DNA from 3 places in the Paenibacillus terreus genome. Region 2 is predicted to be linked to each of the others. Evidence: riboswitches for the same ligand, from Rfam matches in the RefSeq annotation. Region 2 holds a riboswitch; each other region holds the start of a gene.
The links. Region 2 has a riboswitch for glycine ahead of ACE5KN_RS18415 (amino acid permease). Riboswitches for the same ligand answer to the same signal wherever they lie in the genome.
Positions count from the first base shown of each region.

Region 1 (3,278 bases), on a different contig from region 2:
GCCGTTGCGGTCCTTTGTTTGGCCGACGATTCTTCCGGGGATGCGGCGCATATGCTCCTGCGATACGGCAAAATAACCGCAGGTTGGCCCGCCGAGCGATGAGGAGATGCCAAGTGGCTGTGCGTCTCCCACCACGATATCGGCTCCGAGCTTGCCCGGCGCTTCAAGCAATCCGAGTGAAAGCGGATTGGAGCTGACCACCAGCAGACCCTTCTGGGCATGGATTAAATCTGCCATTGGACGAAGATTTTCAATGGAGCCAAAGAAATTCGGATTCTGCACGAGCACGGCTGCGGTATCCTCTGTTACTGCAGCAGCGAGCGCCTCGGGATCGGTAACGCCGTTTGTGCAGCCTACTTCAACAACCTCCAGGTTAAGGCCATGTGCGTAAGTGTTCAGCACCTGCCGGGCTTCAGGGTGGACGGCGCGGGATACGACAAGGCGCTTGCGGCGCGTGGCGGCGGCTGCCAGATTGCCGGCTTCAGCGAGAGCGGTGGCCCCGTCATACATACTGGCATTGGCTACCGCCATGCCGGTAAGCTCGCATATATAGGACTGGAATTCAAAAATGGCCTGCAGCTCTCCTTGGCTTACTTCCGGCTGATAAGGGGTGTAGGCCGTATAAAATTCCGAGCGGGAAATAACATGATTGATGACGGACGGAATGTGATGATCATAAATGCCTGCACCCAGAAAGCTGGCGTGGGTTTCACTGCTGGCATTCCTGCCGGCCAGCGCCGACATATGACGGGTCAGGGCCCGTTCATCCAGCCTGGAAGAAACGGGGAGCTCGCCCCGGAAGCGAATTTTTTCGGGAATATCCTTGAACAGGTCCTCAATACTGTCGGCACCCACAGTGCGAAGCATTTCGGCGCGATCCTGCTCGGTCATCGGTAAGTATCTGTGCTGATTCATTGGCTGCGCTCCTCTCAATATCCGTAATGTTCCGGTTATCTCTATTTTGTTCGTTTGTAGAACGGTGCCTTGATAACCTCTGCTTTGAGGCGTTTGCCCCGGATTTCCACCTCAACCTGTGTGCCTAACTGGGCAAAACGGCTGTCAATCAGCGCAAGCCCCAGATTCCGCTTCAGGGTAGGGGACTGCGTGCCTGTTGTCACTTCGCCAATCTGCTCCGATTCCGCGAATACCGGGTAATGAGAACGCGGAATGCCGCGGTCCACCATTTCCAAGCCAACGAGCTTGCGGGAGGGACCTTGCTCCTTCTGGGCAAGCAGTGCTTCCTGTCCGATAAACGCCCCTTTATCCAGCTTGACGAAAAAACCCAGTCCCGCCTCCAGTGGGGAGATCGTCGGAGACAGCTCCTGGCCGTACAGCGGCAGCTTCGCTTCAAAGCGCAGCGTATCCCGTGCACCCAGACCGGCGGGAACCAGTCCGTGAGCTTCCCCCGCTTTCATCAGTCCCTGCCAAATCAGCGGGGCATCCTCAGCGCGGCAGTAAATTTCGAAGCCGTCTTCCCCTGTGTATCCCGTGCGGGATATAAGGGCGGAAGAAGCCCCGAATAAGCTGGCATGTTGAACAAAACGGAAGGGGCCGAGTGAAGTGACATCGCTGTCTACGGCACCGGAAAGGATCTCTGCTGCTGCAGGACCCTGAAGGGCAAGCAGCGCAGTTTGATCCGATACATTTTCCATTTGCACATCGGCGGGCTTATGCTGCAGCAGCCATTCCCAATCCTTTTCGATATTGGAAGCATTCACGACGAGCATGTAGGAATGGCGGCCGCGCTTGTAGACAAGCAGGTCGTCCACGACTCCTCCATCGGGATAACACATCAGCGTGTACTGTGCCTGGCCGTCTTCCAGCCTGGACACGTCGTTGGTGGTTACACGCTGCAGAAAGCTTTCTGCTTCAGCCCCTGTAACGTTGAACTCGCCCATATGGGAGACATCGAACAGTCCGGCGCGTTCGCGTACAGCCTCGTGCTCCTTTTGAATGCCGCTGAACTGGACAGGCAGCTCCCAGCCGCCAAAATCAATGCAGCGCACGCCGGGATTCCCGGCATACAGCGGGTACAGCGGTGTTCTTTTCAATGCGGTCAACACAATTCACCTCGCAAAAGAGTTGGCACAGCTTATGAAAAAGCAAAAAAGGACAGGCCAAAGAACGGTGCATGGCTTCCCAGCCATTCCATTCTTCAGCTCTGTCCTTGATACCTGAGAGTTACCCTGTTGGTTCACAGGTTTCCCCTTGGGTGACCCGCTGCCGCGGATTCTCTCCAGAGTTGCGTCCGGTAAAGGTCCTTTTGCCTGAGAGATTCACCGCTTGCCGGCTTACTCCTTCGGCGTTACCCGCTGATTCCACGGTTGCAAGACACGCATGAGTCTGGCTTCATCCTCCATGCGGCCACCCCGCCCGAGCTTGTTACAGATGCGCCTTGACGCATCATTTTCCCGGAATATCGGTAATCTCTCCCTATACGTTCATCCGCTATTCAATCTATATCCATTAATACGCGATCACCGGGCATATGTCAATAAATTTGTCATATTTTAAGATGGATAACAAAATGTAAGCCATTACCCTTCCTTTAGTGCTTTAATCCGGAAAAAAAGAAATGGTTTTTTGTAAGCAATATTGACATTTGAAACTTGCTTGGCTTAATCTTACGTTGAAAACAAGAAGGTGCAGGAGCTGCTAAGCGAACAATCTTTTCATGGTGGGAAATTCCAATGGAAATGGAGCGGTATACATGAGCGAAGTTAAAGAAAACTATTTGTACAGCGAAGAGCATGAGTGGGTGAAAATCACGGAAGAAGGAACCTTGCTGGTCGGCATCTCCGATTTTGCGCAGCACCAGCTTGGCGACATTGTGTTTGTCGAGCTGCCAGAGGAAGGCGGCACTTTGGAAGCAGGCGCAAGCGTGGGTACGATCGAATCTGTCAAAACGGTGTCCGATCTGTATGCTCCAGTAAGCGGCACAGTGTTTAAAGTGAACGGGGCGCTGCAGGATTCGCCGGAGCTCGTCAACAGTTCGCCGTACGAGGATGGCTGGATGCTTGAAATCCAGGTGGATGGCGACGTTAATGATGCAGTAAGCAAACTGCTGAGTGCAGAAGCGTATAGCCGGCTTGTGGAAGAGGCTTAATGAAGCATTCACTCTAAAATAGGATATTTGTCCTATTTACTGCGTTTTTTTTCGAAAAACGACATAAAGTGTATGCAAGCGTATATTCGTTTTTGCAAGCATATTGATAAGCATGGCAGCCTGATATCTCATGTGAGATACAGCGGCCATGCTTTTTGCCGTTTGGTCAACA
Region 1 is NZ_JBHIRX010000024.1:9,435-12,712, reverse strand. Features, by position in the region: gene gcvPA (aminomethyl-transferring glycine dehydrogenase subunit GcvPA) at 1-915, opposite strand, end outside; gene gcvT (glycine cleavage system aminomethyltransferase GcvT) at 957-2,060, opposite strand; glycine riboswitch at 2,152-2,245, opposite strand; glycine riboswitch at 2,246-2,359, opposite strand; gene gcvH (glycine cleavage system protein GcvH) at 2,711-3,106, shown strand.
Region 1: it holds a riboswitch for glycine, as region 2 does, so the genes downstream of both, gcvT (glycine cleavage system aminomethyltransferase GcvT) here and ACE5KN_RS18415 (amino acid permease) in region 2, are expected to answer to the same signal.

Region 2 (3,278 bases):
GCCACTTTTGCATTAACGGACCTGCTTCTTAATGTGGTCTTAAGGGAGTGGCTCCCGATCGTTCCGGGGTTAACCTCGGCGGGCATTTTTATTTCCGGTTTATTTTTTGTGTATGTCATCAAAAGATACAATGTTCTGGATATTGTCTCCATCGCTCATGAAGATGTGATCAATACAATTCCATATGGAATTATGGTAGTTGACGAGAACGAATCCATTATTGAAGTCAACAAAGCCTTACGGTTATTTGTGGATGTGAATGTGGGCGACTATTTTGATATGGAGAAGTTTCTGGGGTCTGTTCGAATAGTGGGCAGCAGCCGGAGGTTCCTTGATCATTACAAGTATAAACATAATATATTATCTCAAATTGAAATTATCGTAGAGCAGGATACCTTGAGTCATTTTATATTGCAAGCTTCTCCGATCGTTGACTCTTACCGTATGCAGATCGGCCGTATTCTTATGTTTCAGGATATATCGCAAGAGCGTTATCTTGTTAAGGAACTGAATCGGCAGAATGAAATCCTGCGGGAACGCAATCATTCTCTTGACAGCATTCGCAACGAATTATCCATAGCCAATCAAAAACTTAAGGAAATGGCGCTTACGGACAGCTTGACAAATTGCTACAATCGCCATTATCTAACCGAACAGCTGACTCAACAGATTAAAGCCGATATTCAGGAGAGGACTCCATTTTCACTAATCCTGTTTGATGTTGATTTCTTTAAGGCCATTAATGACCGCTTTGGACATGTCATAGGGGACGAAGTCCTTTATCGTACTGCCCAGACGGTCAAACAAGCTCTTCGCAGTACGGATATTCTAATCCGTTACGGCGGAGAGGAATTCATTATCTATTTTCCGGATACAGACCACCGGTTAGCTGAACAATTAGCGGAACAAGTGAGATTATTGGTGGAGACAACTCACATCTTGGTGGGACATGAAAAAGAGCCTGTTTCCGTTACCCTCAGTGTGGGGGGATTATCTGTTGAAAATTTTGATATTGACCATATACCGGACAATCTTGAAGGGTACGTAATGGGACTCCTTTCTGAAGCAGACAAGGCGCTTTATCAAGCCAAGAGCAATGGACGCAACCGGATTGAGTTTGCTGAATATCAAAAATAGAATTTACCACTGTTGACATTTTATTTAACTGGAATTAATATTGAAAAAAGCATTTCGCAACAAGCAAGCACATAAAATTTTATATAAGCAGGCTATGATTGCTATGGATCGTACTATAGCAGGAGCAGCTTCTGGAGAGACCGCGGGAATTCCGCGGCGCCGAAGGGTTCACAATCTCAGGCAAAAGGACAGAAGAGTATTAAGTAATCTATTTGTTATGCTGATTTCTTAGAATAACAAAGCTTATTTATTATTCTTATGACCATGAGATTGGAGCGCGTCCAATCTCTTTTTTTATTTGTTAAACTCATTTGACGTTAGGAGGGGCCGTTTTGGCACAACAAGAATTAAAAAGAAATTTGAAAAATCGGCATGTTCAGCTCATTGCCATTGGCGGCACCATTGGTACCGGATTATTTTTAGGATCAGGCAAAGCGATACAGCTGGCAGGGCCATCCATTGTTTTTGCATATTTCATCGTGGGAATCGCCGTTTTTTTTGTGATGAGAGCGCTGGGAGAGCTTCTGCTGTCCAAAGCGGGGTATCAGTCTTTTACAGACATTACGGAAGATTATCTTGGGCCGAGGGCAGCATTTGTAACCGGATGGACTTATTGGTTTTGTTGGATCATGATCGCTATGGCCGACATTATTGCCGTTGGGATATACGTGCAGTATTGGTTTGATATTCCCCAATGGATACCTGTGATCATTTGCCTGATCATTTTATTGGGACTCAATTTATTAACTGTTAAAAGCTTTGGAGAATTGGAGTTTTGGTTTGCTTTAATCAAGGTCGTGACGATTCTCGCGTTGATTGCCATCGGCATTATATTGCTGGTGGTGGGATTTAAAACAAATACAGGAGAGGTTACATTAAAAAATATTTGGGGATATGGAGGAATATTTCCAAACGGGATTTCAGGCTTCCTGCTTTCCTTTCAAATGGTTGTGTTTGCCTATGTCGGTGTCGAAGTGGTGGGTGTATCGGCGGCGGAAACATCCAATCCGGAAAAAAATATCCCATCAGCCATTAATAAAATTCCTTTAAGAATTTTATTTTTCTACATTGGCGCATTGCTTGCCTTGTTATGCATTAACCCATGGACGGGGCTGAGCGCGGCAGAAAGTCCTTTTGTTAAAACGTTTAGTTTGGTGGGGATTCCCGTTGCCGCAGGAATTATTAACTTCGTCGTATTAACTTCGGCCGCTTCCGGATGTAACAGCGGAATGTTTTCAACAAGCCGGATTCTATATAATTTAGGCAGGAATAACCAGGGGCCATCCAATTTAGCCAAATTGAATAAAAATCATGTACCAAGCAATGCATTATTCATATCCACATTGGTCGTTTCCGTGGGAGCTCTTTTAAGCAAGCTGATTCCGGAGCAAGCCTTTGGCATCGTGACAACCATTAGCGCCATTTGTTTTATTTGGGTTTGGGGTGTCATTCTTATTTGCCATATCAAGTACAAGAAGACACAGCCGCAATTACATGAACAATCCAAATTCAAAGCACCGTTTACGCCGTTCATTAATTATGCTGTCCTGACGTTGTTTGCTTTAATTCTGATTGTTATGCTCTTTGCTGATGAGACACGTCCGGCGTTATTGTTGACACCGCTCTGGTTTATTCTATTATTTGCTGTGTATGCAAGCAGAAGAAGGAATAAAGCAACAAAATAAAAATCGGCAATTACTGGACGTCTGGCATCCGGCTATTCCAATATGTTAACGTGACCTGATGTGTAAAAGGCACCCGAGTTGGGTGTCTTTATTCATTAACCCGGCATACGCAACGTACCTTTGCAGGAACAGACCTGCCGGTTGTTGAATATATCCGAAATCGCGTTGTTGAAACTTAAGCTTATTTCAGGAACGCCTTGGCCGCAGGAGGAGAACAACATGAAGACAATCACTGTGCAAAGTCTTACGGAAAAGTTCCATTTGGAAGTGCTTGCGGGAGCCAGCCGCATGGACCGTGTGATTACCCGTCCCCGGGCGCATAGACCTGGGCTAGAGTTTGTGGGTTACTTTGATTTTTTTCCCATGGAGCGGGTGCAAGTGCTTGGCCGTAAGGAAGTTAACTATTTATTGACATTAACCTTAGAAGAACGCAAATTGCATATCGGAAACATCGTC
Region 2 is NZ_JBHIRX010000010.1:107,214-110,491, reverse strand. Features, by position in the region: gene ACE5KN_RS18420 (histidine kinase N-terminal 7TM domain-containing diguanylate cyclase) at 1-1,137, shown strand, start outside; glycine riboswitch at 1,259-1,339, shown strand; gene ACE5KN_RS18415 (amino acid permease) at 1,470-2,822, shown strand; gene hprK (HPr(Ser) kinase/phosphatase) at 3,042-3,278, shown strand, end outside.

Region 3 (3,278 bases), on a different contig from region 2:
GGAACTAATTCTCATCCTTTACATCTGTCTTGCGGCTGCCAGCCAGCGCTTCTGTCATCCGCCGGCCTGTCGGGGTCTGGGCAAGGCCGCCTTTGGCGGTTTCCCGGTGCTGGACAGGCATGGCGCTGCCCACTTCAAGCATGACATCAATGACTTCATCCGAGGGAATGGCGCTGCGTACACCTGCCAACGCCATATCGGCTGCAGCCAGGGCCGTAACGGCCCCGAGCCCGTTGCGCACAATACAGGGGATCTCGACGAGACCGGCTACGGGATCGCAGATGAGGCCGAGCGTGTTTTTCAGGGCCAGACCGACAGCATGAACCGCCTGCTCGGGGGTGCCGCCGCGCAGCTCGACCATGGCGCCTGCAGCCATGCCGATAGCGGAGCCGATCTCGGCCTGGCAGCCTCCTTCGGCGCCGGAGATAAATGAGTTGTTGGCGATCACGTATCCGATGGCTCCCGCCGTGAAGAGACCGCGAACCATATGCTCATCCGTCCATCCGAATCTCTCCTGGGCGCTGATGAACACTCCTGGAATGACACCGCAGGAGCCGGCTGTTGGTGTAGCTACAATCCGGCCCATCGAGGCATTCACCTCGGAGACGGAAAGGGCGTAAGCCATAGCGAGCGCAGAGGCATCTCCTGAGCAGGTTTCTCCCGACCGGAGATAATCCGCCACCCGTTTGCCATCCCCGCCAGTTAAGCCGCTGCGCGACACGGTATTCTCCGTCTGACCGCGGCGCACGGCTTCTTTCATAACCCCATAGTAGTCAGCCATCTGGCTGACTACGTCCTGGACGGGAATGTCTGTTTCTCTGGATTGTTCTTCAATCATTAATGTGCTGATTGTTTTGGACTCCTGCCTGCAGATCTTGCTGATTTCGTGAAGATGACTGAAACGCATAGGTTTTTGCTCCTTTTAATATCGTCTATGGCTGCCGCCTGTTTTTGCTGCGGATATCAATATTTCTCACTTCATACATATGGGTTAGTGATTGCAGCTCTGTGATGACCTGTTCAGGGACAGCGCTGTCCGTCTCAATGGCGGTTAAAGCTTCACCATCACGCCCTTTGCGATCCACATGCATATAAGCGATATTCACCCCCGCCGCCCCGAGCGATGAGGTTACAGCTCCGAGCATGCCCGGCTTATCGGAATGAAGCAGGATCAGAGCGGGGAACTCACCCGTCAAATTGACACGGAACTCATTGAGCTGCTGCACATTTATATTTCCTCCGCCAATGGATGAACCGAGCAGCGTTCGCTTCTCGCTGCCACGCTGCAGCTCAAAACGGACGGTATTGGGGTGGGGAGCAGGAAGACCGCTGGTCGCAAACTCAAAGGTCATTCCGGCCTGCTCTGCCCACTGTTCGGCGTCCGGAATGCGGGCATCATCCGTGTCATAATCAAGCAGCCCACCCAGCAGGGCCAGATCGGTTCCATGCCCTTTGTAAGTATCCGCAAAAGAGCCGTACAGTGTCATTTTGGCATGCTCGGGCACCCCGCCAAGCCAGTGCCGGGCCATGCGGCCAAGACGCACGGCACCGGCCGTATGCGAGCTTGACGGGCCCGTCATGGCCGGGCCGATGATGGAGAAAACATCCTTGAAGCGCACTTATCCATTCCTCCTTAATATGGTGCAGTATTCATTAACTTAAGATCATAGAATTAATAAGATTTCAGAAAGATAAACTTCTTGGCATGAGCTTCTTGAAATCGCAAGAAAAACTACCGCTAAACGCAGTCTGTCTTCTGTGAATGTACATCGATAGACGTTTTTCCTACGAAATATGTAAGCGCAGAAAAAAGGACAGAACAAGGAAAAGTCCCCTTGTCTCTGTCCTTTGTACCTGAGAGTTTCTGACAGGCATGCCCCGTCTTACCCCTTTGGTGGCTAAAAAAACGCTCTCTCCAGAGCTGCGTCAGCTGGCGGTACATGTACCTGAGAGATTAACTGCCGGCCGGGTGCCGTGCAGCTTGCTCCTTCGGTGCCCTGTATCCTAAAAATCGATCAGGTCTCTCCCGTCAGCCTCATCCGCGGCGATATTCAATTCAATGCTTTAAATTAAGAGTAAAGGATAGCTGTAAGCGTGTCAATGCTTACTGGCCCATGACTAGCTCATGACTGCTCATTGGGTCCGTACTTCCAGCTTCCGGGCAATCAGAGACATGCTGTAGTTCACGGCAAAATACAGGAAAGCTGCAAACAGCAGGGCTGGAACAACGAACGACTGGTTCTGAGCGCCCGCAATCTGTGCGCTGTGTGTCAGCTCAGGCAGCGAGATGATGACCGCCAGCGAAGTATCCTTCATCAATGAAATGTACTGGCTGACCAGAGGCGGTATCATGCGCCGCAGCCCTTGCGGGAGAATGATATGCCATAGTGTCTGAATGTAATTCAAACCTGAAGACCGTGCGGCTTCAATCTGCCCTTTGTCGACCGATTTCAGGCCGCTGCGCACAACCTCGGCAATCATGGCCCCTTCGAAAATGGACAAGCCGATGATGGCGGACCATTTCAAATCGACATCAAATCCGAGCGGCTTCAGGACGAGGAACAGGAAATAAATGATGAGCAGTAAGGGCAGATTGCGAATCAGGTCAATAATGGTGGCAGCCGCCTGCGAAATAACAGGAATTCGGGTATAACGTAATATTCCGAATATGATGCCCGCAATCGTGCTGATAACGATGGACCAGATGCCGACTTCCAACGTAAGGAGGAAGCCCTGCAGTATAAATTTTACGTTAGGTCCGGAAAATAACCCTACAAAATCCATAACAAGCTTCCCTCCTTAAGATGTTTTGGCCAGCCGCTTTTCCAGGTACAGCATGATAAAGCTGAGTGGAAGGGTAACGACCAGATATAATAAAGCGGTGAACGCATAAACGCTGACAGGCAAGAATGTCTCCGAATTGATCCGGTCGGACATCAGCATCAAATCCGCGCCGGCAACGACAGCGAGAATGGATGAGTTCTTGAACAGATTGATGAACTGATTGCCCATGGCCGGCAGCGCAATCTTGATGGCCTGCGGCATAATGATATGGATCATCGTTTGATTGTACGTCAAGCCAGACGAACGCCCTGCTTCCATCTGGCCATTGGGCACCGTTTGAATGCCTGCCCGTATGGCTTCCGCTATATAAGCGGCAGTATAAATGGACAATCCAATCGTGCCTGAAGCAAAACCGTCAAGGTTGATGCCGAGGGGGGGAAGGCCCAAATAGAAGATATAGACCGTAATCAACAGCGGAATATTCCGGAAGATTT
Region 3 is NZ_JBHIRX010000019.1:117,546-120,823, reverse strand. Features, by position in the region: gene sdaAA (L-serine ammonia-lyase, iron-sulfur-dependent, subunit alpha) at 5-907, opposite strand; gene sdaAB (L-serine ammonia-lyase, iron-sulfur-dependent subunit beta) at 933-1,619, opposite strand; glycine riboswitch at 1,925-2,039, opposite strand; gene ACE5KN_RS25800 (amino acid ABC transporter permease) at 2,134-2,784, opposite strand; gene ACE5KN_RS25795 (amino acid ABC transporter permease) at 2,800-3,278, opposite strand, start outside.
Region 3: it holds a riboswitch for glycine, as region 2 does, so the genes downstream of both, sdaAB (L-serine ammonia-lyase, iron-sulfur-dependent subunit beta) here and ACE5KN_RS18415 (amino acid permease) in region 2, are expected to answer to the same signal.